One region of the Butyrivibrio sp. AE2032 genome, then DNA from elsewhere that is predicted to be linked to it. Evidence: predicted binding sites of a transcription regulator. Region 1 holds the regulator's gene; each other region holds the start of a gene.
The links. The regulator Rex, encoded in region 1, represses fermentation and respiration genes when NADH is low (regulators of the CRP and FNR family bind a similar motif). The targets are predictions, from matches to a motif close to ATTGTTAANTANTTAACAAT.

Region 1 (10,751 bases):
ATATCCATGGAGGACTCAGGAACAGCAATAATGCTGGCTGAATTAGCACAGTGCTTGATAGGGATCTTATAGCCAAGCTCTGATTCAATTCTGTTCAGGAAGCCTTTAAATACATCTTCCCTCTCTCTTACATTGGTAAGGTCCTCTTCATCAGCCCTTGCAAAGTGTGTGAATACCCCCTCAACCTTTATGCCCTCCAGGGCCAGTACTTCTTTGACAAAAGAAATGCCATCATCATCGGGGGTTATTCCTATTCTGGACATTCCTGTATCCACTGCCAGATGTACAGGTGGCACCTCTGAAATGTCCCCCTTGTCCAAAAGCTCTTTTCCCAGATCGGATAGCTCTGATGCCATGTCCGGTCTGAAAACTGAAGGTCTGATGCCCTCCTTTAACATGCGCTCGTAAGCGTATGGGAAGGTATAGCCCAGGATCAGTATGGGCTTTTTCATCCCTGCATCTCTAAGTTCAAAGGCCTCTTCAGCTGTGGCTGTTGCGTAGCCCCAGATGTAATCCTTTGTCTCCAGATCCTTAGCGATCTCTACTGCTCCGTGGCCGTAGCCGTCTGTCTTGATAACTGCCATGATCTTAGTTCCGGCAGGTATATTATCTCTCATAGCCTCCAGATTATGCTCGATGGCCTTAAGGTCAATCTTTGCATAAACTCTTGGATGCTGCTGCGTCAATTCTTCCATTTCAATAATCCAACCTCAAGTTAGTATTTCAGGCAGGGCTGCTACTATGTCTGTGGCAACCATGGAATATCTTCCAGCTGTCTCAGCGGCCTTATCCCCTGCTCTTCCGTGGATATAGGCTCCGGCTGCTGCAATATCAAATCCAGACAGTCCGGGAAGGCAAAGAGCCCCAAGTATTCCTGAGAGCACATCTCCCGATCCGGCAGTTGCCATACCATCATTTCCACTAACATTAATATAAATCTTTTTTTCGTTGCTGTCAGCAACTATGCTCCGGGCGTCCTTACAAAGGACAGTTCCGTGGATCTTCCCTGCAAGTTCCCTTGGATACTCCAAAAGATGTTCCTTGCACTCTTTAATGGGCTTTCCCATAAGCCTTGAAAACTCGCCCATATGAGGAGTTAAGATAAGATTCTTTTTCCCGGTTGCAAAATTCTCTGCAAGGCGCATCAGCTCTTTATCTTCAGCCAGGATATTAAGAGCATCCGCATCCGTCACAAGGCTCTTGTCATAATATTCCAGCATCACGGTCAAAAGTTCTTTTCCCTTGGCAGCTGTACCAATGCCGGGACCAATGACCGCCTGGGTGGACCATTCCATCAAAAGCCTTAGCTTATCCATTACGGGTTCAAAGTCCTCGTAGGTTTCCAACATAGCTTCCGGTAAAAGAGTCTTCACCGCCTCGGCATTTTCCGCCGCAGTAAAGATCCTGACCATTCCTGCTCCTGCCTTAAGTGCTGCAGATGCAGCAAGGAGGCAGGCTCCGCTTATGTCCTTGGAACCAGCTACAATAAGGACCTTCCCATTAGTTCCCTTGTTGGAATCCTTCCTTCTTTCAGGCAAAAGAGCTAAGGGCTCTCCATCATGAAATACCGCCAAAGGCTCTTTTCCAAGAAAACTCTCCTTAGTGATGCCGGCATCAGCTACCACCAGCTCTCCGCAGTACTCACAGCCCGGATAAAGGATCTGGCCAAGCTTCACCTGATTAAAGGTTACGGTCATATCTGCCTTGACAGCAGCTTCAAAAACCTGGCCGGTATCAGCGCTTACGCCTGAGGGCATATCCACCGAGATCAGAAAAATATCTTTTCCCATTTCCTCTTTGCATTTCTCGGTATATTTAACTGCCTCCAGAGCATCTCCCACAAGAGGCCTGGAAAGCCCGATGCCAAATAGCGCATCAACTATGATATCAAAATCAAATCCGTTTTTTCGCTCCTGAAGCCCCAAAAAGGTCTCAGTTACAATACCGTACTTCTCAGCTATCCTCAGCTGTTTAAGAAGAAGGTCCGTGGTCTTGGTCATATCCCCAATAATGCACTGGGTAACAAGATATCCCCTGGTCTTTAGTATTCTGCCGATGCAGACTCCATCTCCGCCGTTATTGCCAACCCCGGCAAGGATCAGAACCCTGTAGGGTCTTACGGCGTTTCGCGCTTTTTTCCAATCCTCAATCCGGCTTACAACCTCAAGGGAAGCCCTCTCCATGAGAATAGCCGTATCAACGCCAAAAACCTCCGAGGTATTTCGGTCCATTATCTTCATTTCCTGGCTTGAAAGGGCGTATTTCAATTATTTATCCTCCCCAACTAAGTAAGGCTGCCACCGGGCAGCCTTTAATTCAATCCGTATACTCGCTCTCGTCCCCGGAAAGCGGCCTTCTGACTGGATGTCTTCTGTTCGGATCATATTTGATATCAAAGATATCGATGACCTCGGGACCAAATATCTGATGCATGTAGGAATAGAGATTATAGTTCTCCATTTCAGCTTCCTGGAGCCTTATGACGTTCTTCTTAAGCTCCACTCTCACTTTGGAGATCCACTCATCCAGGCCCTTGATGTATTCAGTATTTTCATGAAGGGTCTCGTAGCAGGCCTTCATGGTCTCAATCATAAGATTGTAGTCCACCTCATATATTTCCCTGGAGAGATCCAAAAGCTCGTCATCATATCCTTTGAGCTTATCGTTACACTCATTGATGAGCCTGGTTCTTTCAGATATTTCTTTTTCTATTGCAGGTGAATTGCCTGCCTTGTTGGCCTGATCCCTAAGGGGCACGATCTCGGAAAGAAGCGTCTTTTTAAGCTTCTTGATCCTCTTGGTCTCCATGCGGATCTTGCCGTCACGCTCAACTAAAGCATTCAGTTCATCCGCCAGCTTTTCAATCTCAGGGGTCATCTCTGTCTGGGTAAACAGCTGATGCCACTTATTGTCCAGCGTCAGGATAGGGATACTCTTCCCCTCCAGTGCGGAGCTGTACACTCTATCATCTCTAGCCATCAGTTTCTCTCACTACGGTCTAATAGTTTTTTCGTACCTGCTTATATTATACGATAATTTCATCAAACTGTCAGATAAATGTACATTTTCTACCTGAATATTGTTAGGAACATCCAGATCAACGTGGGCAAAGTTCCATATAGCCTTGATTCCACACTGTGCAAGCTTATGTGCCATAGGCACAGCCTGATCCTTAGGAATGGTAAGAACAGCGATTTCAATATCATTAGCCCTTACAAACTCCTCCACCTCATCGATGGGTCTTACCTCCACGTCCCTTATCATGGTTCCGTAAAGGTCAGGATTGCAATCGAAAGCTCCCTTGAACACAAAACCTCTTCTGGTGAAGTTGGTATAACCGGCAATGGCCTTTCCAAGGTGGCCTGCGCCGATGATGACCAGAGAGTGCTGTCTGTCGATTCCAAGGATCTTACTGATCTCGTCATAGAGATAGTTTACATTGTAGCCGTAACCCTGCTGTCCAAAGCCACCGAAATTATTGAAGTCCTGTCTTATCTGGGAAGCTGTGACCTTCATGATGTCTGATAGTTCCTGGGATGAGATCCTCTCAACACCCTTTTCCTTAAGGTCCCCCAGGTATCTAAAGTAACGAGGCAATCTTGAAATGACCGCCTGAGATATTTCTTTATCCGCCATAACAATCTCCAAAAAGTTATAAGTTTGTTAAGTAAAACACAATTACATTATACGGGTGCGTTAAATAAATGTCAATTCTGGAAAAGCACAAAAAATCCCCCAACCATGGGATTTTCAGGGCCGGGGGAAAAGAAATTTTTATGGTACTTATGGCTTGAAATAGCTGATAGTTTCCTGCATGTCTCCAGCCAGTTCCTGAAGCTTTCCAGCAGACTCTGTAATAATTGCAAAGGTTGCGTTAAGTTCCTGCATGGAGGCGTTTGTTTCCTCGGAAGATGCTGCATTTTCTTCGGAAATAGCTGACAGATCGGAAATGATCTCAACCAGCTTATCCTTTGCATTTGTCAGCTGTTCAATATGACCTGCAATAGAGTCAGTTGAATTGGATACGTTGACAACGTTATCTGCCATGCTCTGCATGTTGGACTTGGTGTCATCCAACTGCTCTGACTGCTGAGCAAAATTGGCATTGAGCTTCTGCATTACTTCTACTGAAGCCTCGGAATCAGCCACAAGCTTTTCAACGATCTTCTTGATCTCCTCAGCGGAATTACTACTCTGTACAGCCAACTGTCCGATCTCAGTAGCAACAACTGCAAATCCCTTTCCTGCATCTCCTGCTCTTGCAGCCTCGATGGAAGCATTGAGAGAAAGGAGGTTGGTCTGGGATGCGATCTCTGTGATAGCCTGTGAGAACTTGGAGATCTCTTTTGCTGATTCGTTTGTAGAATCTATGGTCTGACCGATTTCCTGAACGGAAGCCTGTACCTCTGTACTCTGGGAAATAAGCTTTTCAAGAGCTTCCATAGCAGCCTCACAGGAGGTCTTCATCTCACTTGCGTAAGCATTGAGTTCCTCAACGTTGTCAGATACTTCATCAATATCTTTTCCGATAGCCTGTGTATTTCCTGCTGCAGTCTCAACGCTCTCAGCCTGGCTTACAGCACCCTTTGAAATCTCATCTACTGCCTCGCTTACCTGGCTTGATGCGTTGGATGCCTGGGAAGCTGAGTCGGAAAGCTCCGCTCCAGAGCGCTTCAGCTCACTGGACATATCCATGGTTGTTCTGATAACTTCGCCAAGCTTTTCTGAAAGGGTCCTGGCACCATCTGCAAGAAGTCCGATCTCATCATTTCTGTCAATGGAGGTCTCATCAATATTGAGGTTCAGCTGACCCTGAGAAAGAAGTCCCAGTTCATCAGCGATTGCTCTCATCTTTCCGGAGGACTTGTTTGCAACAACAATACCAACCGTTGATGTAGCTATTGTAATGATAAGGGAAATGATCACCATCTGAATTATGATCTGCATGATCTTGGTCTTTACGGAATCACTCTCTCTTCCTGCAAATACCATTCCTACAGCAGTTCCATCGCTGTTGAACAGAGGTGCATAGTAACAATAATAGTTTTCAGAAGTACCTGCAGGAATAGCCTTTAAAAAGTATTCCTGTTTGCTTCCAATAACATGAGATTTAACCGTATCTGATATGTTATAGCCAATAGCTTTATTTCCACTGCTGTCCTTCAATGTGGTAACTACTCTCTCAGTACCATAGAAAATAGAGTACTCGATTCCGGTCCCAGCTTTGAGCTGATCCATGATTTCCTCATACTCTGCCATGATGTCTTCTTCGCCCTTATATACACGGCCATCCACCATGGACCAGTCGCCATCCCAGACATTCTCCATCTCGCTGCCAATCTGCTTAACCGCAACTTTCAGCTCTTCCTGAACCAAGTTGTTATAGGTTTTACTAATTTCAATACCACTCATGATTGTAAGAGCTGTGGCAACTGCTACAATAGCAGCAACTGCAGCAAATATGAGCTTTTGGATCAGTTTACCCTTTCTTTCTCTGATTTCCATGGAAGCCTCCTTATCTCAAAAACATATTCTGTATTATGTGACAACTTCCTCATAATATCATGAATTAATTATACAATTTTTCGTTGCATAAGCGCGCAGCTCTTTATTAAATTTTGATAAAAAGGATTCGGTTTTAAGGTACAGACGTGAGTACATGTTACCATTCACGGTTTGGGGAAGCGATGCCCACAGGGAAGGGGAGAGTCTGGGAAAGCCGCGAGCAACAACTAAAAACACAAAATCTGAGCGTAGCAGCAAGCTGAAGAATTCATGTTCCATAAGCATTAGCACCTTCCAGCCTGCCCACGGACCCCAGGACGGCTCCTGAGTTTTCTCAGCTGTTATTTCCATTTCCTCACCGTACGCAAACGAAACGTTTCTTTAACATTCCTGCAGTTTTTATAATATTACGCATGCTCGCTTGCAGGGCTTTATAATGATGCATGCCTCAAATGGTCATGGGGGTGCATTGCACCCAAGAGGGTTATGGAGCTACTCTCTCAAGGCGCGCTGGAAAACTATAATCTCTTACAGGTGACGAGCGCGCTTTGAAGAGATGGCTCCATAACCCTCTTTGTGCTCGCCTTGCGAGCCATGACCATTTTATTATACGTATATGAACAGCCCTGCTTCGGACATCTCTCGCATGCGAGTTAAAAACTGCATTGGAAAGCTAAGAAACTGGCGTTTGCTATTTGGAGGACTCGGAAATGAAAACAAGCAGCTTCAAAAGCCAATGAGCCGTCGGTCCGTAGGATGGAAGGTGCTAAGACTTACGACCATGAATTCCAGCGAGCCGGTCCGGGAAGATTTTGGTTTTTTTGTTGCGGGAAGCTTTCCCAGACTCTCCCCTTCCCTGTGGGCATCGCTTCCCCAAACCGTGAATGGTAACGAGTACATCGCTCCTACGGTTTACAAGCAGGAGAAAAAGGATTATCATTCAGAATGTTCGAAAAATAAGAAGAATCAGGTAATTAATATGAATTCAACCATTATGTCTTTAATAGAAAATGTAGGTCTTATAGCCTTTGCAATATCAGGAGCAGTTGTTGCTGCCAGGAAGGATATGGATATATTCGGAATAAACCTTTTGGCCCTTGTAACAGCCACAGGTGGCGGACTTATCCGTGACCTTATCATTGACAGGACTCCTCCTGTTATGTTTGTGACCCCATCCTATACCATTATCACCCTGATAACAGCCAATATCGCATTTCTGATCATGTACTTTAAAAGGCCTATCCCCAAGGGAATCACTCCCATCTATGACAGGCTTCTTTTCTGGCTTGACACCCTGGGCCTTGCAGCCTTTACCGTAGACGGTATCTTTGCAGGAATTGACGCAGGTTACGGAGATAACCTGTTCCTTATTGCATTTGTAGGAATCCTGACAGGAATAGGCGGCGGAATCATCCGCGATGTCTTCGCAGATAAGATACCCGCCGTCCTTATCAAACACGTTTATGCAATTGCCTGCATCGCAGGAAGTATCGTTACCGTGTTCCTATGGAAGTATACAGGAAACGATGTTCTGAGCACCGTGGCAGGATTTGTCACCATCGTACTGCTGCGCTTCCTCGCCATGCACTTCGAGTGGAACCTTCCAACTGTACATCTTCAAGAATAAAGTCTTCGTATCTTTTACTTTGCTTTCTCCTTAATTGCCTTAAGCTCATCCACTGAAAATGTGTAGGCCTTGTTGCAGAAGTGGCATTTTATCTCAATTTCTTTTCCTTCGTCGATCATGTCCTGGATCTCTTTCTTACCGATAAGCATCAGGGCACGCTCTACTCTGTCCTTGTCGCAGTTACAGTAGAAATCCAGGTCAAGTTTATCTGTGATCTCCACATCAAATCCATCAAGAACAATGTTAAGGAGTTCTTCCGGAGTCTTTCCTGCCTTTAAAATATCAGTAACTGAGGTGAACTTCTGAAGGTTCTCCTCAAGATGAGAGATGGTAACTTCATCTGCAAAAGGCATAAGCTGGATAATAAAGCCCCCAGCTGCTATTACTGAAAGATTCTCCCTCTCAACCAAAACACCCAGGCCTACTGAAGATGGTGTCTGCTCTGACTTGGTGAAGTAGTAGGTAAGATCCTCCGCCACCTCTCCTGAATAAAGAGGAACCTGACCCACGTAAGGCTCTTTAAGTCCCATGTCTCTGATAACAGTAAGAGTTCCCTCTCCGATTCCACCGCCTACGTTAAGGTGTCCGGAAGCATTGGGTTCCATGATGACGTAAGGGTTACTTACATAGCCCTTTACATGTCCCTGGTTATCCGCTGTTGCCAGCACTCCCTTAAGTGGTCCGTCGCCGTCCATCTTGACAGTAATAAGGTCATCCTCATTATCCATCATTGTGCCCATCATAACAGCACCTGTCATAAGCCTTCCAAGGGCTGCTGCCGCGATAGGTGAAAGACCGTGCGCCTTCCTTGCATACTCCGAAAGGTCTTTTGTTGTAGCAGCAAAGGCCCTTATCTGTGCATTTCCTGCTGTTGCTCTTACCATGTAATCCTTATATTCCAATTGTAATTCCTACTTTCTATTAACTATTTATCTTCCGGCTATTGCGCCGTAGCACTCCGGCCTTCTGTCCCTGAAAAGTCCCCAGGAAAGGCGATTTTTGAGATTCTCGTGGAAATCATACTCTGCATAGATGATCTCCTCTTTGTCTCTGGAGGCCTTCGCGATGCACTCTCCGGTCTCATCTGTAAGAAAACTTGTGCCGTAAAAGCAAAGGCTTGAGGACTGACCACCGTTCTCCTCGGAAGGAGTAACCACTTCAGTTCCAATACGGTTTGCTGCTGCCACAGGAATAATGTTGGCTGCAGAATGTCCCTGCATAGTCCTCATCCAGTGGCCTGAGCTGTCCACATTAAGAATGGGCTCAGAGCCAATAGCTGTAGGATAAAGAATAATATCTGCGCCTCCAAGTGTAAGACATCTTGCTGTTTCCGGGAACCACTGATCCCAGCAGATACCAATTCCCACTTTACCGTAAGCAGTATCAAAGACCTTAAAGCCTGTATTTCCTGGAATAAAATAGAACTTCTCCTGATAATAGTGATCATCCGGGATATGAGTCTTCCTATACACTCCTAAAAGCTTCCCGTCAGCATCTATCATCACCACAGAGTTATAAAGCTCATTCCCATCCTTCTCGTAAATACTGACGGGCATAACAAGCTGTAGCTCCGCGCAAAGCTCCTGAAAAAACTTTACCGCCGGGTTCTCTAAGATGTGAGTTGCCATCTCATAGTACTCATAGCGCCTCTCCTGGCAGAAGTACTTTCTCTCAAAGAGCTCAGACAAAAGAACTATCTTAGCCCCATTGGCTGCTGCCTCTCTGGTAAGTTCTCCCGCCTTTTCTATATTTCTTTTAACCTGCTCCTCATCTGATGGGGCCACTTCGCCGCATGCAAACTGGACGCAGGCAACTTTCACTTTGTTAGACATATTCAAATCCTCGATATATTAGTTCTCCGGAACCTGCTGGGTGATGCAGTGGATATTTCCACCACCAAGAAGTATGGCTCTTGCATCAATACCGATTATCTCTCTGTCCGGCAAAAGAGCTTTAAGTGTATCCAAAGCCGCCTTGTCACTATCCTCGTTTTTGCCGCCAAACTGTGGCACCAGTACAGCCCCGTTTATGAAGTAACAATTCACGTAGCTGGCAGCAAGGCGCTCTCCCACTTCACGGACATCCTCACCCTCTTCAAACTCAAAGTTCTTAAGGTCCTCTTCATTTACCAGAACAGGGTACTTGGGAATATTGAGCCTGTGCACTTTGAGCTTCCTGCCCTTTGCATCTGTAACACTCTCAAGATACTCAAGATCCTTAAGGGACATCTCGTACTGAGGGTCCTCTTTATTATCAGTCCAGGCAAGGACAACCTCGCCGGGCTTTATAAAAGCACATACATTGTCTACGTGCTCATTGGTCTCATCGTTGTAGATTCCATAGGGAAGCCATAAGACCTTCTCTACTCCAAGATATTCCTTGAGGTTTTCTTCTATCTGTTCCCTGGTCAGCTCCGGATTTCTTCCCATGCTAAGAAGGCAGCTCTCAGTAACCATGACAGTTCCTTCACCGTCACAGTGGATACTTCCGCCTTCAAGGACAAAAGGAGCAGCATCATAATAGTCAATCTCGCACATGTCACAGAAAGCCTTGGCTACTTTGTCATCCTTATCCCAGGAAGCATATAGGCCGTCCACCTCTCCGCCCCAGGCATTAAAGCTCCAGTTAACGGCTCTGATGTCCTGACCATCCTGTATAAGGAACGTAGGTCCCACATCTCTTGCCCAGGCGTCATCAGAATCTATAGGCAGCACAAGGCAACGGTCCTCAAAGCCCTCCTGATCAAGATCTTCAAGTCCCTGGATCTCATCGCCGTCCTTAGCCACCACGTGCTGTTCCTTTGAATAGCCTCTGGCATCGATGTAGTCTTCAATGATACCATCCACAAACTTCCTGGCTTCTTCCCAGTGTTCCCTGTCAGCTAAAAGATATAGATTCTCCCTTCGAAGGATCTCCAGAAAGATCTTTCCAAAGGCCTCAAGAGCCTCTGTTCTGTCTTTCCCCCAGCTTCCCGGTCTTGTGGGATAGATCATGATGGTTCCGTCATGCTTTGAAAACTCGGCAGGCATGAAGTAGCCGTCCTGTCTGGGTGTGTTATCTGTGATATTATTCATAGTTCTTTTCCCTCATGTACATTCGCAAAACGTATATGGGTCAACAGGTCCTATTACAATCTTGTCTTAAAATCCTCGTATCCAAAGTGCCTTAGCACTTCTACCTGACCGTCCTCCTTTAGAAGGGCAAGGTCAGGAAGTGGCATTCCATTAAAGGTGTTGTTCTTTACAAAGCTGTAGATTGCCATATCCTCAAAGTACAGCCTGTCTCCCACCTTCTTTTCTTCTTCAAAACTGTAATCACCGATGATATCTCCTGCAAGGCAGGTGCGGGAGGAAAGACGATAGGTGTAGTTCATCTCTCCGGGTTGCTCCGAACTCATAAGAGGTGGCCTGTAGGGCATCTCCAGTACGTCCGGCATGTGACAGGCAGCTGAGGTATCAAGGATAAGTACAGGCATTCTATCAGTATCTACCACATCCATAACAGTGGTTACAAGGTAACCTGCTTCTAAGGCTATAGCCTCTCCCGGCTCAAGATAAACATCTATTCCGTACTTGTCCCTTATGTAGCTGACAAGCCTTATAAGTCCTTCTCTGTCGTA
Region 2 (10,751 bases), 1.3 Mb from region 1:
ACACCATCAGCGTGAGGATACTTAACAATACCCCAGTTTGTGCAGTCTGTGTACTCGCCGTCTTTGATCTTCTGGATAAGTGTTGCAATGAACCATGATCCCATGTTCATTGTTGCTACGTTACCCTGTGCAAATGCTGCTGAGTAATGAAGTCCCTGTGTCTTAAGTGTTGCATAATCCATGCAAACGCCATCTTTCTGCTGTGCAAGAACCATCTCGTAATATGGCTTTGTGAAATCATAGTTGCCATCAACGATTGTGTGCTTACCATCAAGGATACCATCAAGCTGGATTGTTGATCTCCAGGTGTGGTAGTGAGAACCGTAAACCTCAGCACCAGGAGTAGTATCTGTTACGCTTCTTGCAAGCTTGTCGTACTCTTCCCAGGTCATATCATTTGTAGGATAGTCTACACCGGCCTTGTCGAAGATATCCTTGTTGTAGAAGAGAACCCAGATGTCTGATCTGAAAGGAAGCTCATAAAGACTTCCGTCTATTGTTACCTGATCTGTTACTCCGTTGTAGAGTGAAAGGTCAACGCCATCTGCTGCGATGCGGTCATTAAGGGGCTCAAGAACGCCCTTGTTAACCAGTGATACATATCCGGGAACGTCCTTAATTGTTACTACATCAAAGTCAGATCCTGCTCCTGAAAGCTGTGTTCCAAGAACCGTGCTGTAATCTGTTGATCCAAGGTCAACCATCTCGATTGTTACATTGGGATGAGCTGCTGTATAAGCATCGATAAGTGGCTGATAATAAACTGTGCTGGATACATCCCAAAGTGCCCACTTAAGTGTTACAGGCTCATCAGATGCTGTCTCAGTAGTCTCTGCTGCTGCCTGAGTATTGTCTGCAGGAGCTGCTTCTTCAGTCTTTGTTTCTGTCTGTGCTGTTGTGTCTGCTGCAGGAGCCTGCTCAGCTGCTGCTCCGCAACCAGTGATACTTGCAACAACCATAGTCATGGCAAGTAAAGAGCTAAGAATTCTCTTTTTCATATAAACCTCCCTCTAAAAGTACCGCTTACGCGCGGCATGTTTGTTATGTAATCAGTTTATATTTTCTTTATAATTCAATGAATGCACATTCTTTAACTCTTGTTGTCAAAAAAATGCATTTTTTTTATATAAAACTGTATTTTCTTTATAAGTCCACTGCTCTAATATATACCTATGCATACCAAAAAACACTCTATCAGAAACAAAATCGTAATATGGGCTGTTGGCTTTGCCCTTCTTATTGCTCTCTCAGTTGCAACTGCCAGCTATATTCTCTCTGCCAGATACCTTAGGGAAAATCAATATCAGTCAGCCCTTACAAATATCCATGTCCTTGGTAATGAACTGGACTCAGATATCAATACTGTCCTTACCTTTTCCAACTGGATATGTCTCGACAGTACCATCAGCAACTATCTTCGCACTGTAGACAAGGCCTATGCAACGGACCTTCAGTCCGGAAGGAAACTCTCAGTCAATGCCTGGAACCATCTTAACAATGAATTTAACATTGTTGGTGTAAGAAATGAGGTTGAAAGAGTTGTCATCACAACGCCTAACGGCACTCGGTTTCTGCAGGCCATTTCCAAAGGAGATGCCCAGTCCATAGCAAGTGTCCCCATGACTATTATGGATTCCGAATTTTTTGAAGCCCACATCACCGATCAGACCTTCAGGTGGGATGGCTTTTTCCCAAATCCCCTTAGCAGGACGGGAACTCCAAATATCCTTCCTATAGTAAGGCCAATCTACAGCTCTTCATCTTCTCAGATCATCGGATGGGTCTATATGGATATCCCCATCTCAGTTATCATAAATTCCTTTAAAAGTTTCGTTTTGACAGAGGATGACGCCCTGTATATCACCTTTAGCAAGGGCAGTACCTACAGGTATAGCTCTTTTGACCTGGTAAAAGACACTGTTCCCGCAGATGCCATATCTTACGTTCTTCCGGATACCGGATGGACCATATCCTACCTTCCCTCCAGAGCTGCCCTTGAGGGAAGGATGCGCTCCTATAAGCTCCTTATAATTGCAATCTTCCTTGTGATCCTTTTTGCAGGTGTTATCCTGAGCATCTCCCTGCATCGGACAATAAACCGCCCGGTTGACAGGCTGATAAGTCGTCTTGATAAAATAGGACAGGGCGATTTTTCCAGGGACGAGAAGATTGAGTGGGACAACGAGCTTGGCGAGATTGGCAGAGGCATCAACAACCTGTCGGAAAACGTCTCAGATCTTATGGAAAAGAGGCTGGTTGACGAAAAGACCAGACATGACATGGAGTATCAGATCCTCCAGTCACAGATTAATCCCCACTTTTTATACAACACCTTAAACACCATCAAATGGATGGCTACTATTCAGGGCTCGGAGGGCATTGCAGACATGTCTACCTCTCTTTCCCGCCTGATGAAAAACATTTCAAAAAGCACCAAGGACCTTATTCCCATAAGTGATGAATTCTCTTTGGTGGATGACTATTTTACCATAATGAAATACCGCTACGGAGGAACCATCGACCTTGAATACATAACTGAGGAAGAATCTCTTCTTCAGCAAAAGATAAATCGGTTCTCTCTTCAGCCCATTATAGAAAATGCCATTTTCCATGGGATAGAACCCAAAGGAAGTGCCGGAAAGATAACTATCCACACCTACAAACAAGACGGAAACGTCATTATCGATGTGACAGACAATGGCGTAGGCATGAGCCGGGAATCAATTGAAGAGATCTTTAGCGGGCGGAGTCAGACTTCTACAGAATTCTTCAAACAGATTGGTGTCGTAAACGTCAACGAAAGGATAAAATATACCTTCGGAGAAAAGTACGGAATAAAGATTACAAGTGAAGAAAACAAGTTCACCACCATGAGCTTTGTACTTCCATTTGAAGAGGAAACAAAATGTACAGATTACTAATTGTGGATGACGAACCACTGGTACAGATCGGATTAAAAACCATGCTGGCAAAAGACCACACAGATACCATAGAAATAATAGGAACTGCCTCCAATGGGCAGGAGGCCTGGGATATTATCTCTCAAAATCCCCCGGATATTGTCATCGCTGATATTCGTATGCCGGTTATGACAGGCCTTGAGCTCCTTAGCAAATCTCACAACAAGTACGGTTCCGTTCCGGCATTTATCATGCTGACTGCTTATGAAGAATTTGAGATGGCAAGACAGGCCATTGTTTACGATGCGGTGGATTATCTGGTAAAAATAGAGCTTAATCCCAACACCCTTTCAGCAGCCATAACAAAGGCAATCCAGAGAGTTGACAAGGTAAAACCTGCTGCAGAATTGCCTAAGACCAGCAGTAATAGTTCTCTTGAAGACCTAAGACAAAAACTCATGCTTAAACTCTTTAATCACCAAGTGCTTTCCCAGGAGGCCCTTCTTTCAGAGGCAGCAAAGCTTAATCTTTCCTTTGACTTCAACCGTTATATTGTGGTCTTTTGTGAAATAAGCTCTGATGTCCCAGCATCCGGCGGAGATTCCTTCACCTCAGAAGCGCTGGATATCTATTCCTCCAGTATAAGCATGGCAAAAGAGATCATATCACGACACGCCCCTTGTCAGATTGTTTCAATCGATCTGCAGCATTTTGCAGTGGTTTTCTCTTTTACTGAAGATAAACCTGTAGCCGGGACCATGGATCTTATAACAGAAGCTCTAGAAAATGCCAGGACCATGATAACCAGCTATTTCAAGGCCACACTCACCTTTGGCATAGGCTCTGCCGTATCCACGCCTATAGACATCCCCGTGTCCTTCGATGAAGCCAAGACAGCACAGCAACAGGCAGACAACACTAATCCCATCAGACTCTTTAGCCATATTGTAGGAAGCAACCGCCGCTCCGGTAAAGATAAGCTTATCACCGCCATTCAGGAATACATAGATGACAACCTAAACGGCAAGCTTCAGCTTAACGAAGTTGCTGAGGTCTTTGGTCTTTCCCCGGCTTATCTGTCAGTTCTATTTAAAAGAAATACTGAAACCGGATTTTCAGAATACGTTTATACAAAAAAAATAGACAGGGCAAAGGAAATGCTATTGTCCGGTGACATGAAGATCTACGAAGTTGCAGATGCTCTCGGTTTTGAGTCAGCTTACTACTTCTCCAAGGTCTTCAAAAAAGTTGATGGCCATAGTCCAAGAGAATACATACAAAGCAAAAGCGACATGTAATAATCCTACATGTCGCTTTGTTTTTATATTATCCACTTTTTTAACACCGGTATATGACTGATCACAAATACAATGCAAAATGATATCGCATAATCTGCAAGTGCCATTATAGGAAGCATTATAAAAGGCGCTACCATTACTGGCTTTAAGCCAATCTTTCTGAATGCAATAAGGCCAAAGTCGTGAACCAGGTATATGCCAAGGTTCATTTTGGATAGCTGTATTATGGCTCTCATTATTTTCGTGTCAGGGTCCACATCCTTAAATCTATATCTGAAAAAGACAAAGGCAGAGAGGCCAAAGAGTGGCATTCCGGCGTTTGTATATTCATGGTAGGTATGAGCCGGATACTGTTGGCTGATGATCATAACTGAAACCACCACAAACATGATAAGTGCCGAGCCTATACCAAAGGCATAAATTATCTTTCTTTGTTTTGGGCTCAGGTCTTCCGTTCCAAAATAGTATCCGGCGAGATAATAAAGAACATATCCTGAAATGTGAGACAAGTCAAATCTTCCGGTTAGCCAAAATGTATACTTCGATACTATCGGGATTAACTGAAGTGTAGGAATAAGATAAGTTAAGATAAATGAGGTCAACAGGAAATATCTCATGGCCTTTCTGTCCGCAGCCACCGGCCTTAGCGCAGGTGTAATGATATAAAGCCCTGCTATGGTAAAGATATACCACATGTGATATCTTCCCGCCGATGTATCATGTAAAAGCTTTTCTCCGACACCGCCTGCTAAGGATCTTGAGGTCATAAAGCCGCTGGTAATAAGCGCATACAGAAACGACCAGAAAAAGAATGCACAAAGAAGTCTTGGTATGTATCTTTTGAATATATCAGAGGAATTTACCGGTCTTTGCGGGTTTAAAAACAGATATCCACTGATCATCAAAAAGACCGGGACACTGAACCTTCCCAGCATATCAAAAACATTTAATACTCCCCAGGGATAAACCCCAAATGGTGCCTCATACCAGCTTATTGCACCTGTATGAACCACTATAACCCCTATCATGGATGCAACCTTGGCAATATCCAGATAGTACTCTCTTTTCTTCTCCATAAGAAATGTTCAAACCCTCCCGAAAATCACTAATAGTATTATACGAAAAGGCACTACGTCAGAAAAGACGTAGTGCCTCATTTGTTTTATAAATTATCTGATTCAGATCAAAGCTTTGGGCCAGCTGCTACAAGAGCCTTACCAGCGTCATTGCCTTCATACTTCTTGAAGTTCTTGATGAATCTCTCTGCAAGATCCTTAGCCTTTGTCTCCCACTCAGAAGCATCAGCATATGTATCTCTAGGATCAAGGATTGCAGGATCAACTCCAGGAAGAGATGTAGGAACTTCGAAATCGAAGATCGGGATCTTCTTTGTCTCAGCCTTGTTTACATCACCGTTAAGGATTGCGTCGATGATTCCACGAGTATCCTTGATGGAGATTCTCTTGCCTGTGCCGTTCCAACCTGTATTAACAAGGTAAGCCTTTGCGCCAGACTTCTGCATCTTCTTAACGAGCTCCTCACCGTACTTTGTAGGATGAAGCTCAAGGAATGCCTGGCCGAAGCAAGCTGAGAATGTAGGTGTAGGCTCTGTGATTCCTCTCTCTGTTCCAGCAAGCTTAGCTGTGAAGCCTGACAGGAAGTAGTACTGTGTCTGCTCAGGTGTCAGGATTGATACTGGAGGAAGTACTCCGAAAGCATCAGCTGAAAGGAAGATAACGTTCTGAGCTGCAGGACCTGATGATGTAGGGTGTACGTTAAGAACGATGTTCTTAATGTGGTTGATAGGATAAGATACACGAGTGTTCTCTGTTACGCTCTTATCATCAAAGTCAATCTTTCCAGCGCCGTCAACTGTAACGTTCTCTAAAAGAGCATCTCTCTTGATAGCGTTGTAGATATCAGGCTCTGAATCCTTATCAAGCCCGATAACCTTAGCATAGCAGCCGCCCTCGAAGTTGAATACTCCGTTGTCGTCCCAGCCGTGCTCGTCATCACCGATAAGAAGTCTCTTAGGATCTGTTGAAAGTGTTGTCTTACCTGTTCCTGAAAGACCGAAGAAGATTGCTGTGTTCTCACCGTTCATATCTGTGTTAGCTGAGCAGTGCATAGAAGCAATTCCCTTAAGAGGAAGGTAGTAGTTCATCATTGAGAACATACCCTTCTTCATTTCTCCGCCGTACCATGTGTTGATGATAACCTGCTCACGGCTTGTGATGTTGAATGCTACGCAAGTCTCAGAGTTAAGACCAAGTGCCTTATAGTCATCAACCTTAGCAAGGGAAGCATTATAAACTACGAAATCAGGCTCGAAGTTTGCAAGCTCTTCCTCTGTAGGAACGATGAACATGTTCTTAATGAAGTGAGCCTGCCAAGCAACCTCAACGATGAAACGAACTGCCATACGAGTGTCCTTGTTAGCTCCGCAGAAAGCGTCAACTACAAAGAGTCTCTTGTTGCAAAGCTCGTTCTTAGCGATCTCCTTAACCTTTGCCCATACCTCTTCGCTCATAGGATGGTTGTCATTCTTGTACTCGTCAGATGTCCACCATACAGTGTCCTTTGAGTTCTCGTCCATAACGATGTACTTATCTTTAGGTGAACGACCTGTGTAGATACCTGTCATAACGTTTACAGCGCCAAGCTCTGTGTCAACGCCCTTCTCGTATCCAGTAAGTTCAGGCTTCATTTCCTCTGTGTAAAGATCATCGTAAGAAGGATTGTGGACGATCTCAGTTGTACCAGTGATTCCATACTTGGTTAAATCGATGTTTGCCATTTAGTTAACCTCTTTTCTCTTATAATTTTTTGTACGAATAATCTGATGTCGTATGCTGTCATCAGTGTTCCTGTCGGAATATTGACACCAGCAAATATAATATACAGATAATTCGCAGATGCACTAGAAAAATGTCGGCAAACTAGCGCCGATACTTCATTTATACTACAAAGTCAAATTTTTCACAAGATTTTTAGTGCAAATTATATATAAAATTACTGTAAAAAGCAGAAGCTGTTTTCCTCAGCTTCTGCTTCTTTTTTCTTTATATGGTCTGAACCTGAATGAGCATTACACTGCTGGACGGAATTGTGAATTCCAGATTGCCACTGGCAAGCTTAATATTACTAAATTCCTCAGTCTTTACTCTCATCGGATCATCAAATGTGTTATGATCATTGATCTTACCAGAAAGGATCTTTGCCTGTAACGACTTACAATTTGTATCTACCAGTATTCCGCTGATATCATAAGCTTTATCTGCCGAAAGGTTTGTAAGCGTAATGTTGAGAACACCATCTTTATCTAAAGATGCAGATTCTGTGAGGTTTGGTACCATATTATCCTTTTCAACTCCCACGAGTTCTGTTTCAACTGAGCTTTCCACAAGCTCTGCGTCCTGATGATACTTGTACATATTAAACACGTGATATGTTGGAGTTTTAACCATCTTCTCGCCTTCAGTAAGAACCACTGACTGAAGAACATTGGCTATCTGTGCAATGTTAGCCATCTTAACCCTATCGCAGTGTTTATTGAAAATATTGAGATTTATTCCAGCAACAAGCGCATCCCTTATAGTATTCTGCTGATATAAGAATCCCGGATTTGTGCCCGGCTCAACATCGAACCAGTTTCCCCACTCATCAACAATAAGACCAACTTCATGATCCTTATCATACTTATCCATGATTGCTGTGTGCCTTGAGATAAGTTCTTCCATAAACAGTGTCTTTTTCAGTGTGAGGTAGTAGCTTTCCACATCAAAATCAGTTGCTGAGCCCTTATTTTCCCAGGGTCCCGGTACCGTGTAATAGTGAAGCGACAGACCATCCATAAAGCCATGGTTCGGTCCACAATTTTTGAAACAGGTCTTCATTACGGTATCTGTCCACTCATAGTCGCCGGAGTTGGGTCCACAGGCAATCTTAAATATGGAATGATCCTTGCTGTAATTCCTGAGATAAGTCTGATATCTTCTGTACTCATTAGCATAGTACTCAGGGAGCATATTTCCGCCGCATCCCCAGTTTTCATTTCCTACGCCAAAGTAGTCGACCTTCCATGGTTTCTCCTGTCCGTTTTCCTTTCGCAGATCTGCCATGGGTGAAACTCCATCAAGAGTCATGTATTCAATCCATTCACTCATCTCTCTGACAGTACCGCTACCCATATTTCCGTTGATATATGGTTTGCACCCAAGCTGTCTGCAAAGCTCCATGAACTCATGGGTACCAAAGCTGTTGTCCTCAACTACTCCGCCCCAGTGAGTATTGATCATCTTTTTCCTGTTTTCTTTTTTTCCTATGCCGTCTTTCCAATGATACTCATCAGCAAAACATCCCCCCGGCCAGCGAAGAACAGGTATTTTCATCTCTTTAAGAGCTTCAACCACATCTTTTCTCATTCCGTTTACATTGGGAATATCTGAATTCTCCCCCACATACAATCCCCCGTATATGCATCTTCCCAAATGCTCCGAAAAATGTCCCTGGATTTCAGGGTTAATGTGGCCCATTTTTCTGTTCGGATTAATATATAGTTTAGTCATATTATTCTCTTTCTGCTAAAGTTTGTGTTCTAAAGCCTTCTCTATGTTCAACTTCTGATCAACCTTTTACACCGCCCAGAGTAATGCCCTTTACAAAATACTTCTGAACGAAAGGATACATCACCATGATAGGCAGAATACCTACCGCTGCCATTGCCATTCTTACAGACGCAAGAGGAATTGCCGAAAGACCCGCTGTCGCGTTCTGCACATTTGAACTGGACTGGGACAGAAACTGAATATTCTGCATCATTCTGTTGAGCAGGTTCTGAACTGAGTATAGATCTGTTCTCTTCGTTATATAGATATAACCATTCATCCAGTCATTCCAATAGGCTATACCTGCAAACAGCGCAATTGTCGCCATTATTGGCTTAGAAAGCGGAATCACGATTTTCCAGAAAGTCATGGTTTCGCCCGCTCCGTCAATAAAGGCTGCATCCAGGATCTCCGTCGGAATACTGGATACAAAGTAGGATTTCATCAGCATGATGTTGAATCCATTCATCAACAGACCAGGGATCAGAAGTGCTGCAAAGGTATTCTTAATGTTGAATACATTTGTATAAATGATGTATGTAGGAACCAGTCCTCCATTAAACAGCATTGAAAACACAATTACAAATGTGATAAGCCCTCTGCCCGGCAGATCCGCCTTGGAAATCGTGTAGGCAAGCATCGTCGTTATGGTCAAAGACAAAATAGTTCCCACCAGCGTAAGTACTATTGAAACTCCATATGCTCTAACTACGGAATTGCCTGTACTGAAAATGTATTCGTAGGCGTAGACTGACCACTTCGAAGGCCAGAATTTATATCCTTCAGCAATCAGTACGTCGTTATCGGTAAAAGAGCTTACCACCATTAAAATCATAGGAAGAATTGCAAATACTGATAGCAATATCATCACAGCATGTGCAATTATCTGAAATTTTTGCTCGTCCTTCATCTATCCTGCTCCTTAAAATAATGCACTGTCTTTGTCGATTCTGCTTACCATATAGTTGGCTCCAAGAATCAGCACAAAGCCAACCAATGACTGATACAGACCTGCTGCAGAAGCCATGGACATATCTCCCAGCTCCAAAAGACCTCTGTATACGTATGTATCAATGGTGTTTGTCACTGCAAAAAGTGCACCCTGGTTTTGAGGAACCTGGTAGAACAGACCAAAGTCCGAATAGAAAATTCGTCCAATAGCAAGCAGTGTAAGCATTATTACTGTTGGCTTAAGAAGAGGAATTGTAATTTTCCGGATCTGCATCCACTTTCCTGCACCATCAATCGCTGCAGACTCATATATTCCCCTGTCTATTCCCAAAATTGTTGAAATATAGATTATGGAGTTGTAGCCAATTACCTTCCAGGCATTAACAAATGTCAGTAGGAATGGCCAATATTTCTTTTCCATATACCAGTTGACAGGCTCTTTTCCAAAAAGAGGCAGTAGCGTATTGTTCATGAATCCGTTATCAGTAGACAAAAATCCATAAACAAGGTAGCTTACAATTACCATGGAGATCATGAACGGCAAAAGAATAAGGCACTGATAGAGATTTTTTATCTTGGATGTCATTTCAGCAAGAAGGATTGCCACAAAGACCGCCAGTATCGTATTTACCACGATAAATGCCAGGTTGTAGCATATCGTGTTCCTTGTGATGATAAACGCATCCTTGGTAGCAAACAGATATTTAAAATTCTTAAAGCCTACAAAGTCCGATCCAAATATGCCCTTCTTGGCATTGTATTTCTTGAACGCCAGAACCAGGCCTGGGAGCGGCATATAATTGTTTATAAAAAGATATATTAGCCCCGGTAAAGCCATGATGTATAAAGGAATGTACCGGATAAATCTTCTTTTCAATGTCTTTTTACTTGGTTGCGAATTGTTCTTTTTACTCATTTTGACACCATTTTTTAGTATAAGAGCCAGCTACGAATAATCAGCTGGCTCTTTTAATCAGTTATTCAAAGCTTTCAGT
Region 3 (10,751 bases), 2.0 Mb from region 1:
TTGGACCTTTCTGATTAGATTGTGAAAAATGTAAGTGCTTACATTAAGGTATTTTAACATATTAAATGAAAATATGGTATACTGATTTTTGCTACTTTTTAAGAGGTGATCAATATGGTAAAAAATAAGAATATTACACAGAAAATGATGGATTTTATTGATGCTTCTCCTACTGCGTTTCATGTGGTGGACAACATCAGGAAGGACCTTGTTAAAAGAGATTTCGTTGAGCTTAAGGAATCTGAAGAATGGGATCTTAAGCCCGGTAATTATTTCGTTACAAGAAACGATTCTGCCGTTATCTCTTTTAAGATTCCGAAAAAGAACTATAAAGGCTTTCACATGATAGCCAGCCACAGCGATTCTCCAAGCTTCAAGATCAAGGAGAATCCTGAGATGGAGGCTGCTGGCGCATACATCAAGCTGAACGTCGAAAGGTATGGCGGAATGCTCTGCGCAGAGTGGTTTGACAGACCTCTTTCAGTTGCCGGTCGTGTGCTGGTAAATAAGAAGGGTAAGGTTGAGAGCAAACTTGTGAACATAGACAGGGATCTTCTTATGATCCCTTCCCTTGCTATCCATATGAACAGGGAAGCCAACGATGGATACAAGTACAATGCCCAGACAGACATGATCCCTGTGTTTGGTGACAAGGGAGCAGCCGACAGCTTTTTTGCCCTTGTAGCAAAGGAAGCGGGAGTTAAGAACAGTGACATACTTGGTCATGATCTGTTCCTCTACAACAGGGTTAAGCCCATATTCTGGGGAGCTAATGAGGAGTTCATAGGAAGCTCAAGACTTGATGATCAGGAATGCGTATACTGCAGCTTTGAAGGCTTTGTAGCTGCTAAGCCCAAGGATTATGTTGCAATGCACTGTGTATTCGACAACGAAGAAGTAGGCAGCGGAACCAAGCAGGGAGCAGCTTCCACATTCCTTAAGGACACCATCGAGAGAATTAATGATGGTCTTGGAAGGACAAGGCAGCAGTATCACACGGCTATCGCAAACAGCTTCATGATCTCAGCTGACAATGCTCACGCAATTCATCCTAACCATGCAGATAAGGCAGATCCAGTCAACAGACCTGTCATGAATGAAGGTATTGTCATTAAGTTTAATGCAGATCAGAAATATACAACTGATGCTGTTTCCGCAGCACAGTTCAAGGTTCTTTGTCAGGAAGCACAGGTACCTTTCCAGATTTTCACCAACAGGTCAGACATGAGAGGTGGCTCCACTCTGGGCAATATATCAACAACCCAGGTGGCGGTAAGCACTGTGGATATCGGACTGGCACAGCTTGGCATGCACTCACCTTATGAGTCAGCAGGCAGTAAGGATCCTGAGTACCTTTCAAAGGTATCGGAAGTGTTTTTTGGAAAGTGATTTGGAGAATAGAAATGGGATTATTTGGAATATTCGGTAACAAGAAAAATGAAACAATAAATGAGGAAGAGCAGGCTAAGGCAGCTCAGCTCCAGAAGGAGCAGGCAGCAGAGGAAGTGAAGAAGGCTCACGAAGGTCTTGAGTGGCCTGTCATTGCCCGCCTGAATCCAGTAAACATCAAGGATGCCTCCGAGGAGACGATGGAAGAAACAGTCACACCTGAGAGGAAGGACCAGATCGGTAACATGATCTACGATGAGGACATTTCCCCGGATTCTCTCAAATTTTTATCAGGACAGGAACTGTTATTTCTTTTAACTGCCCTTGAGATTTTTCATAAGAAGGCACCACTTCCGGAGTTTGAAAAGAACCACAGGAAGGTGTACAACGAGGTGCTTTCAAGGATCAGAGATGCAGAGTATCTCTACGTTCTTTATGATCAGACCACAGGTTTTCCTTATATCGATCATGGCTTCGCTAACGTTTATTTTGAGCAGGAGCTGGCAGAGAAGGCAGCAGCTCTTTTCAATAAGCAGTTCAGAAAGCTGGTGGCAAGAAAGCTTCTTGTTGAGGATAAGCAGGATACCACAGGCAAGAAGGTTGGGTTCTTTGATTACCTGTACTATGTGGGAATTGAGAATATCATAATCGACAACGGCGCTTACAGAGCACGTTTCAAGAGAAATGAGATCGTGGCTGCTCCAGGAGAATGGAATCAGGGTGACCAGCCTAATATGCCTATAAATCCCGGCCTTAACTTTGCTATGCTTGATTTCCTTGAGGAGCTCAGGTGGCCTGTTAAGTACGAGAAGAGGGATGAGATCCTTAAGGCAAAAGAGATGAGAATGCTCTCTTATATTCGGGCTGCTCAGTTCATCGTTCCCATGCAGCACGATGGCCCGGTTGAGGCCCTTGAGGATGGAAGGCTTAAGCTCACCAAGGACAACAAGATCCGTTTCCTTGTGATGAAGACTGCAGATGACAAGCAGTTTATGCCTGTTTTCACAGATGCTTTTGAGTTTGCAAAGCTTGCCAAGACAGCTACAGGCTGGAATGCAGGCGTGTTCAGATATCAGGATATCCTTAAGTTTGTTCAGGACAAGGACGGTATCAGGATCAATCCTGACGGCCAGGGACTTGTTCTTACAAAGGACAGGATGATGGCCCTTGAGATGGCCGGACAGCAGGCAGAGATGCTTCATAGGAAGGATCAGGTTGGAAAAGCAGCTGCTTCTTCCGCTGACGGAGCAGTTCAGCAGGCTCTGAATCAGGCTATGGCAAAGATGAAAGAAGAGGATAAGTAACAACAATCTGCTTGTTAATGTACGTAAATTAGTCTAAAATTATAGTGTGGTTTTGTTTCTTTTTTAAGAAGAAGGAGCGAATGATTCATGCTGGATAGATTAATTGGTGATTATCTTGTTGAGCAGGGAATGCTTACCAAGATGCAGCTTAAAGAGGCTTACAAGCGTCAGGAAGCCGGAAGGGCTAAGCTTGGAGTCATTGCGGTTGCAGAAAAACTCATGAGCATCGCCCAGGCTGAGCAGTGTAACGCCCTTCAGGCGTCTATGGATAAACTCTTTGGAGATATCGCCATCGAAAAGGGATATCTTTCTGAAACACAGGTTTCAAGGCTCTTGGAGCTTCAGGGCAATACGTATCTCGCTTTCCTTCAGTCGGTAGTGGACCTCGGTTTCCTTACCATGGAACAGCTTGAAATTGCCGAGGATGATTATCAGAGAAAAAACGGCTTTACAGAAAGTGACATGGCGGCTTTGAAGACAGGAGATGTGGAGCAGGCAGTGCCTGTTTTTCTTCACACTGGTGATCCCACCGTTCGGAAAATGTTGGCCATGGGCATTAAGAATATGTATCGCCTGGTGGACAATCACGTTTATATAGGAAAGACATATACCAGTAGTGCAATAAAGGACGAAGTGCTTGGATATCAGACCTTCCACGGTCAGCAAAACGGTGCCGTGGCTATATCCGGCAAGTATGAGGATGTTCGTAAGCTGGCTATAGCTTATACAAAAGAAGAATTTATAGAGACCAGGGAAGACGCACTGGATGCCAGCTGCGAGCTTATCAACTGTATAAATGGTCTGTACGCAACTGAAGAGAGCAAGCAGGACGTTCGGATCGATCTTGATCCACCGAACTTTTCCGTGAGCTTTGCAGAAGCTACCGGCGAAGAGATGGTGGTTATGCCGATATATGTATGTGGCGGCGAAGTGAAGTATATCATTGCAGCGTCAAAAGATATTTCTATTGGCTGAAGGTCACAGGAGGCATGATATGAAGCGTGTATTGGTAGTTGACGATTCGAGAACATCAAGAAGGGTCCTTAAGGATATTCTGGATAAGGCAGGTTATGAGGTTACCGGAGAAGCCATCAATGGAAAAGAGGCTGTGGAGCTTTATGACAGGCTTTTGCCTGATGTTGTGACCATGGACATCACAATGCCTGAGATGGACGGAATTGAGGCTCTTAAGCAGATAAGGAAGGCTCATCCTGATGCTGTGATCATAATGGTGACGGCAGCAGGCCAGAAGGAAAAGATGATGGAAGCCGTAAAGCTTGGAGCAGCAGAGTTTGTAGCTAAGCCATTTGTGGAAGAGACTGTGCTTGAGGCTCTGGAACATGTGGCTGCTGAGCAGGCGAAAGACTGATTGATAAGAAAGATGGATATTGGGGACGGTTCTTTGGGTTCAGACCATTAAGAACCGTCCCTATTGCTTTGGACACAGGAGGATTTATGTACAGAAAGGTGCTGATTACAGGGGCTTCAAGAGGAATCGGATATGCCATCGCAAACTCTTTTGCCAATAATAAGGACAAACTGTTCCTTACATGTAAAGAGAATATAGATATCCTCAGCGAATACGCCGATGAGCTGACTGAGGAGTACGGCGTTAGATGTAGCGCCTACAAATGCGATATGTCAGATCCGAATGCAGTAAAAAAGCTGTTTGATGAGATCGGCGAGATTGATGTCCTTATAAATAACGCAGGCGTAGCCTGGCTGGGGCTTTTGACCGACATGGAGGTGCAGGACTGGAAGAATCTTATGGGTACAAATCTGGACTCTCTCTTTTACACCTGCAGACTTGCTATTCCCGGTATGGTCAGAAAACAGCAGGGGAAGATCATCAATATTTCGTCTGTATGGGGAAGTGTGGGAGCATCCTGTGAGGTCGCCTATTCAGCTTCAAAGGGCGGAGTAAACTCTTTTACCAGGGCGCTTGCCAAGGAGCTGGCTCCAAGCAACGTTCAGGTCAACGCCATTGCCTGCGGAGTAATTGACACGGATATGAACAGGAAACACTTGTCTGATGAGGACCTGGAGCAGCTCTGTCAGGAGATTCCTGCAGGAAGGATGGGAAAACCACAGGAGGTTGCCGAGCTGGCGCTGATGTTAAGTAATGCTCCGGAATATCTTACAGGACAGGTGATAACCCTGGACGGAGGCTGGATTTAACGATAAAATGAAAAAAGTGCTTTACATTTCGTGAAGATGTGGTAATATTCAATTGCACACAATTTAATTTGTTTTTGATTCCAAAAGGAGGTTTTTATATGTACGATCTTATAATCATCGGTTCAGGTCCTGCAGGTCTTTCAGCTGCTGTTTATGCCAAGAGAGCCGGTCTTAACATGCTTATTATAGAAAAGAATCCTGTCAGCGGAGGACAGATAATCGATACCTATGAGGTTGATAATTACCTGGGAATCCCTGGGGTTAACGGCTTTGATCTGGCTATGAAGTTCAGAGAGCATGCAGACAAGCTCGGAGCAGAGTTTGCTGACGGAACAGTTTCTTCTGTTGAATGTGTAAAGGCTGGCTCAGATACTGAGCTTCCCGTTTATAAAGTTGTGACAGATGCCGGGGAATATGAGACACACACCATTATCCTGGCTACCGGGGCACATCATTCAAAGCTTGGCGTTCCTGGAGAAGAGGAGTATATCGGAAAGGGCGTATCCTACTGCGCAACCTGCGACGGTGCTTTCTATAAGGGAAAGATCACTGCTGTTAACGGCGGCGGAGATGTGGCTGTTGAGGATGCAATCTTCCTTTCAAGATTCTCTGAGAAGGTTTACCTCATCCACAGAAGAGATGAGCTTAGAGCTACCAAGATCCTTCAGGATGAGCTTTTTGAGATCCCTAACGTGGAAGTTATCTGGGATAGCGTTGTAAAAGAGATAAAGGGTGAGGATAAGGTTACAACCCTTCATATCGAAAATGTTAAGAAGAAGGAAGAGAGTGATCTTGCAGTTGATGGAATATTTGTGGCTATCGGAATCCACCCATCAACAGATCTTTTTGCTTCTTTGATTGATTGCGACGAGCAGGGGTATGTCATCGCAGGTGAGGATGGTGCAACCTCAGCACCTGGCGTGTTTGTAGCAGGTGACTCCCGTAAAAAGCGCTTAAGACAGATAGTTACAGCTGTTGCAGACGGTGCAAATGCCGTAACTTCTGTACAAGATTTCATGGTTGGAAAGTCGAAAAATTAATAAAGATTTTAGAATTAATTTGACAAATCATGAAGTGTGGCGTATATTTTTAAAAAGATGTAACAAATTCGTAATATTTTGGAGGTTAGTTTTGAATAAGCCATTTATGCAGCTTGCCGCATTTACTATGACGGCTGCAGTGACATTTACTAGCTTTGGAATTGACGCTTACGCTTCATCTAATAAAGTAACCAGTGTTCTGCCTCAGGCAGGTATAACATATGCTCTGGGAAGCAACCAGGTTTCCCTTTCAAGTATCCAGGAAACAGTGGAGACCGAGAAGGCAGAGACAGAGAGTTCTTCAAGTACCAGTGCAGTATCAAGTCTCTTTGAGACAGTTGAGACAAGTGATACAGTTACAAACGTAACACCAATGGCATCTACAGTAACAGACAGCATTCTTTCAGATATTCAGAGTGCTACAGGTGCAGTGGTTAAGAATGCTGAAGCTACAAGCAGTGAGGATAAAGAGGAAGAAGATTCTGAGGAAGAGCTCTTCAAGACTCTTGTAATTGCTAAGGTTAATGATTATGTAAACGTTCGTGATCTTCCAAGTGAGGAGGATGGCGAGATCATAGGTAAGCTTTACGATAAGTCAGTTGGTACCTTCATCGAGGAGGAAAACGGCTGGTACAAGATCAAGTCAGGATCAGTTGAAGGTTATGTTAAGGGCGAGTACTGTGTAACCGGTGATGACGCCGTTGATCTTGCTAAGGAAGTAGGAACCAGAATCGCTACTGTAACAACTACAACCCTTAAGGTTAGAGGAGGCCCAAGCCTTGATGCTGAGGTTCTTGGTCTCGTTCCTATCGAGGATCAGCTTGTTGTTGAGGAAGAGCTGGACGGATGGGTTAAGGTTAGTATCGAGGAAGGTGATGGTTATGTATCACTTGACTATGTAACCCTTTCTACTGAGTTCGTAAAGGCTGAGTCCAAGGCAGAAGAGGAAGCTCGTCTTGCCAAGGAGAAAGCAGCAAGAGAAGCTGCTAACAAGGCTGCTAAGTCAAATACATCAAAGAGCACAAGCTCTTCAGGATCTAAGAGTTATAACTCTGCAGGATCTTACACAACAGCTACAAGCTCTATCGGATCTGCTGTTGCACAGTTTGCACTTCAGTTTGTTGGTAACCCTTATGTTTACGGTGGAACCTCTCTTACAAACGGAGCCGACTGTTCCGGATTCGTAATGAGTGTATATAATAACTTTGGTGTAAGTCTTCCACATTCTTCCGGTGGTGACAGATCTGTTGGTGCAGCTGTTGATGGACTTGCAAATGCACAGCCTGGTGATATCGTATGCTATTCAGGTCATGTAGCTATCTACATCGGTAATGGTCAGATCGTACATGCATCTACGGCTAAGACAGGTATCAAGGTTTCGGATGCTAACTACAGAACAATTCTTGCTGTAAGACGTATCTTCTAAAGTGAGCTATGCAGACATATAAAAAAAGACATCAGAAACATGCAGGCATGTTTCCGATGTCTTTTTTATATGTCTATACGGCGAACGCCGTGAAACAACGCCAGAAGTGCAGAAATCTATGATTTCGTTGCACTTCACGCACAGAGTGGGAACAAGCGTAGCGGTTCCGAGTCTTCATAGCTCACTGATAACGTCCCCAATGTTTCACACTTATACACGAAGTTATCCACATTGTCCACAAAAAAGAATACAAGTATATGCTGCTACAATTATTTATTTGCATTTTGGCGCGTATAGTATGGTATAATATCTATAACTAAAAACGCTTGATTCTAGCGCAGCAAAGGGGATGATTGCATGAAATTTACTATCGTAGGAAAGAATATTGATGTAACACCCGGGTTGAAGGCAGCAGTTGAGGAGAAGATTGGAAAGCTTGAGAAGTATTTCACTCCCGACACCAATGCCAATGTGACACTTAGTGTAGATAAGGAGAGGCATAAAATCGAGGTAACTATTCCTGTTAAGGGCAAGATCATACGTGCTGAGCAGGTAAGCAATGATATGTATGTTTCAATTGACCTTGTAGAGGAAGTAATTGAGAGACAGCTCAAGAAGTACAAGAGCAAACTGGTAGATAAGCAGCAGGCTGAGATCAGTAACTTCAAGAAGGAATACATCGAGACTGATTACATGGACGAAGAGGACATCAGGATCGAGCGTATGAAGAAGTTTGATCCTAAGCCAATGTATGCAGAGGATGCATGTGTTCAGATGGAACTTCTTGGTCATAACTTCTTTGTATTCATGAATGCAGAGACAGATCAGGTAAGCGTAGTGTACAAGAGAAAAGGTAATACCTACGGTTTGATCGAGCCTGAGATCTGATGATATCAGCAAGGTGAACATAGTATTCCGTTAATTAAATATCAATCTATGGATTTTTTATAAAATAGCTCCCAACCGGGAGCTATTTTTGTTGCATTTGTCTAAGTGCTGTGCTAAAATAAAACTGTTCTGACAAAAATTTAACACTCTTGTTTTGCAGAGCAAAAGTTATCACAAGATAATAAAAAATGGAGGTAATTTTATGGCACAGAAAGTAGTTATAGCCGGCGCAGTAAGAACTGCTATCGGTAAGATGGGCGGAGCACTTAGCAATACTCCCGCAGCAGAACTTGGTTCAATCGTAATCAAGGAAGCTCTTAATCGTGCAGGTGTTAAGCCTGAGCAGGTTGATGAGGTCCTTATGGGTTGCGTAATCCAGGCAGGACTTGGACAGAACGTTGCAAGACAGGCATCAATCAAGGCAGGTCTTCCAATTGAGACTCCTGCAGTAACACTTAACGTAGTATGTGGCTCTGGCCTTAACTGTGTCAATATGGCTGCTGACCTTATCAAGGCTGGCGAGGCTGATATAGTTGTAGCAGGTGGTATGGAGAACATGTCTATGGCTCCTTACGCACTTCCTAATGCACGTTTCGGATATCGTATGAACAACGGAACAGTTGTAGATACCATGGTAAACGATGCTCTTACAGATGCATTCAATCACTATCACATGATGATCACAGCAGAGAATATCTGCGACAGATGGAATCTTACAAGAGAAGAGCTTGATGAGTTCTCAGCTAATTCTCAGCAGAAGTGCGAGAAGGCTATGGCTTCAGGCGCATTCGATGATGAGATCGTTCCTGTTCCTGTAAAGGTTAAGAAGGAAATGGTAGAGTTCAAGGTTGATGAGGGACCTCGTGCCGGCACAACTGTTGAGACTCTTTCAAAGCTTAAATGCTGCTCAGGCAAGGAAGGCGGACTTGTAACAGCAGGTAACGCTTCAGGTATCAATGATGGTGCTGCTGCTGTTGTTGTTATGAGCGAAGAGAAGGCTAAGGAGCTTGGTATCAAGCCTATGGCTACATGGGTAGGCGGAGCTCTTGCAGGTGTTGAGCCTGAGATTATGGGTATCGGACCTGTTGCTGCTACTAAGAAGGTTCTTGGAAAGACAGGACTTTCACTTGACAACATCGATCTTATCGAGGCTAACGAGGCATTTGCAGCTCAGTCAGTTGCAGTTGCTAAGGATCTTGGCTTTGATATGAGCAAGGTTAACGTAAATGGTGGAGCTATCGCTCTTGGACACCCAGTTGGAGCTTCAGGATGCCGTATTCTTGTAACTCTGCTTCATGCAATGGCTAAGAGACCTGATGCTAAGAAGGGTCTTGCAACACTTTGTATCGGTGGCGGAATGGGATGTGCTACTATCGTAGAGAAGTATGAGTGATATAGGGGATTAAGCTGAAGTAGTCTGCTGTGCTTGCACGATGCAGACTACTTCAATTTAAGACCCGAACATACATGAGGAAAAAAGATCCGGGAGTTTATGACCGGATCGATTTCCGAATGTATGTAGCATGACGAGAGCGAAGCGAAGTCATGCGTATAACACGATTTTGTAAATGACTCAAGGAGGCGAAAAAATGGGTTTTGTAAATTGCGAAGTAAAAGATAAGATTGCCGTTATCACAATCAACAGACCAGAGGCTCTCAACGCTCTTAACTCACAGGTTCTTGATGACCTTGAGGCTGCATTTGACGGTCTTGATCTTAACACAGTAAGAGCCGTTGTTCTTACAGGTGCTGGCGAGAAGTCATTTGTTGCAGGTGCTGATATCGGAGAGATGAGCACGCTTACAAAGGCTGAGGGTGAGGCGTTCGGTAAGAAGGGTAACGACGTATTCCGTAAGATCGAGCAGTTCCCTGTTCCAGTTATTGCTGCAATCAATGGATTTGCACTTGGCGGCGGATGTGAGATCTCAATGAGCTGCGATATTCGTATCTGCTCAGACAACGCTATGTTTGGTCAGCCTGAGGTTGGTCTTGGAATTACTCCTGGATTTGGTGGAACTCAGAGACTGGCTCGTCTCATCGGCGACGGAATGGCTAAGCAGCTTATCTACACAGCAAAGAACATCAAGGCAGACGAGGCTCTTAGAATTGGTCTTGTAAATGCTGTATATCCTCAGGAAGAGCTCCTTGCAGCAGCTGAGAAGATGGCAGGACAGATCGCTGCCAACGCTCCTATCGCTGTTCGCGCTTGCAAGAAGGCAATCAATGACGGCCGTCAGGTTGACATCGATGCAGCACTTGTAATCGAGGAGAAGCTCTTTGGATCATGCTTCGAGACAGAAGATCAGAAGGAAGGTATGGCTAACTTCCTCAGAAAGAAAGATGATCCTGCCAAGAAAAAGGTTGTAGATTTTAAAAACGCATGATAAGAGCGTGAGCGCAGTCATGCGTATCATGCGAGCAAACATAAAAAACAAATTTAGGAGGAAACAAACATGAAAGTAGCTGTTATTGGTGCAGGTACAATGGGATCAGGAATTGCCCAGACATTTGCTCAGGCTGAGAGCG

Region 2: a site for Rex is predicted at 7,165-7,184, ahead of pckA (phosphoenolpyruvate carboxykinase (ATP)). Genes of this name have one in related genera too.
Region 3: a site for Rex is predicted at 8,354-8,373, ahead of BO18_RS04950 (acetyl-CoA C-acetyltransferase). Genes of this name have one in related genera too.

Annotation. Positions count from the first base shown of each region.
Region 1 covers NZ_JNLF01000003.1:2,683,660-2,694,410, reverse strand. Annotated here, with positions in the region: gene alr (alanine racemase) at 1-695, opposite strand, end outside; gene BO18_RS13600 (bifunctional ADP-dependent NAD(P)H-hydrate dehydratase/NAD(P)H-hydrate epimerase) at 711-2,267, opposite strand; gene BO18_RS13595 (hypothetical protein) at 2,317-2,979, opposite strand; gene BO18_RS13590 (redox-sensing transcriptional repressor Rex) at 2,992-3,636, opposite strand; gene BO18_RS13585 (methyl-accepting chemotaxis protein) at 3,784-5,505, opposite strand; gene BO18_RS13575 (trimeric intracellular cation channel family protein) at 6,152-7,132, shown strand; gene hslO (Hsp33 family molecular chaperone HslO) at 7,147-8,016, opposite strand; gene aguB (N-carbamoylputrescine amidase) at 8,062-8,964, opposite strand; gene aguA (agmatine deiminase) at 8,983-10,206, opposite strand; gene BO18_RS35635 (carboxynorspermidine decarboxylase) at 10,260-10,751, opposite strand, start outside.
Region 2 covers NZ_JNLF01000003.1:1,363,148-1,373,898, reverse strand. Annotated here, with positions in the region: gene BO18_RS08160 (ABC transporter substrate-binding protein) at 1-998, opposite strand, end outside; gene BO18_RS32545 (sensor histidine kinase) at 1,173-2,921, shown strand; gene BO18_RS08150 (response regulator) at 2,906-4,198, shown strand; gene BO18_RS08145 (acyltransferase) at 4,222-5,274, opposite strand; gene pckA (phosphoenolpyruvate carboxykinase (ATP)) at 5,382-6,995, opposite strand; gene BO18_RS08135 (alpha-N-arabinofuranosidase) at 7,261-8,766, opposite strand; gene BO18_RS08130 (carbohydrate ABC transporter permease) at 8,825-9,715, opposite strand; gene BO18_RS08125 (ABC transporter permease) at 9,728-10,594, opposite strand.
Region 3 covers NZ_JNLF01000003.1:712,042-722,792, reverse strand. Annotated here, with positions in the region: gene BO18_RS04990 (M18 family aminopeptidase) at 115-1,389, shown strand; gene BO18_RS04985 (SseB family protein) at 1,404-2,693, shown strand; gene BO18_RS32445 (chemotaxis protein CheX) at 2,781-3,668, shown strand; gene BO18_RS04975 (response regulator) at 3,688-4,062, shown strand; gene ymfI (elongation factor P 5-aminopentanone reductase) at 4,149-4,871, shown strand; gene trxB (thioredoxin-disulfide reductase) at 4,970-5,911, shown strand; gene BO18_RS04960 (C40 family peptidase) at 6,003-7,337, shown strand; gene hpf (ribosome hibernation-promoting factor, HPF/YfiA family) at 7,695-8,225, shown strand; gene BO18_RS04950 (acetyl-CoA C-acetyltransferase) at 8,428-9,618, shown strand; gene BO18_RS04945 (enoyl-CoA hydratase-related protein) at 9,815-10,609, shown strand; gene BO18_RS04940 (3-hydroxyacyl-CoA dehydrogenase family protein) at 10,679-10,751, shown strand, end outside.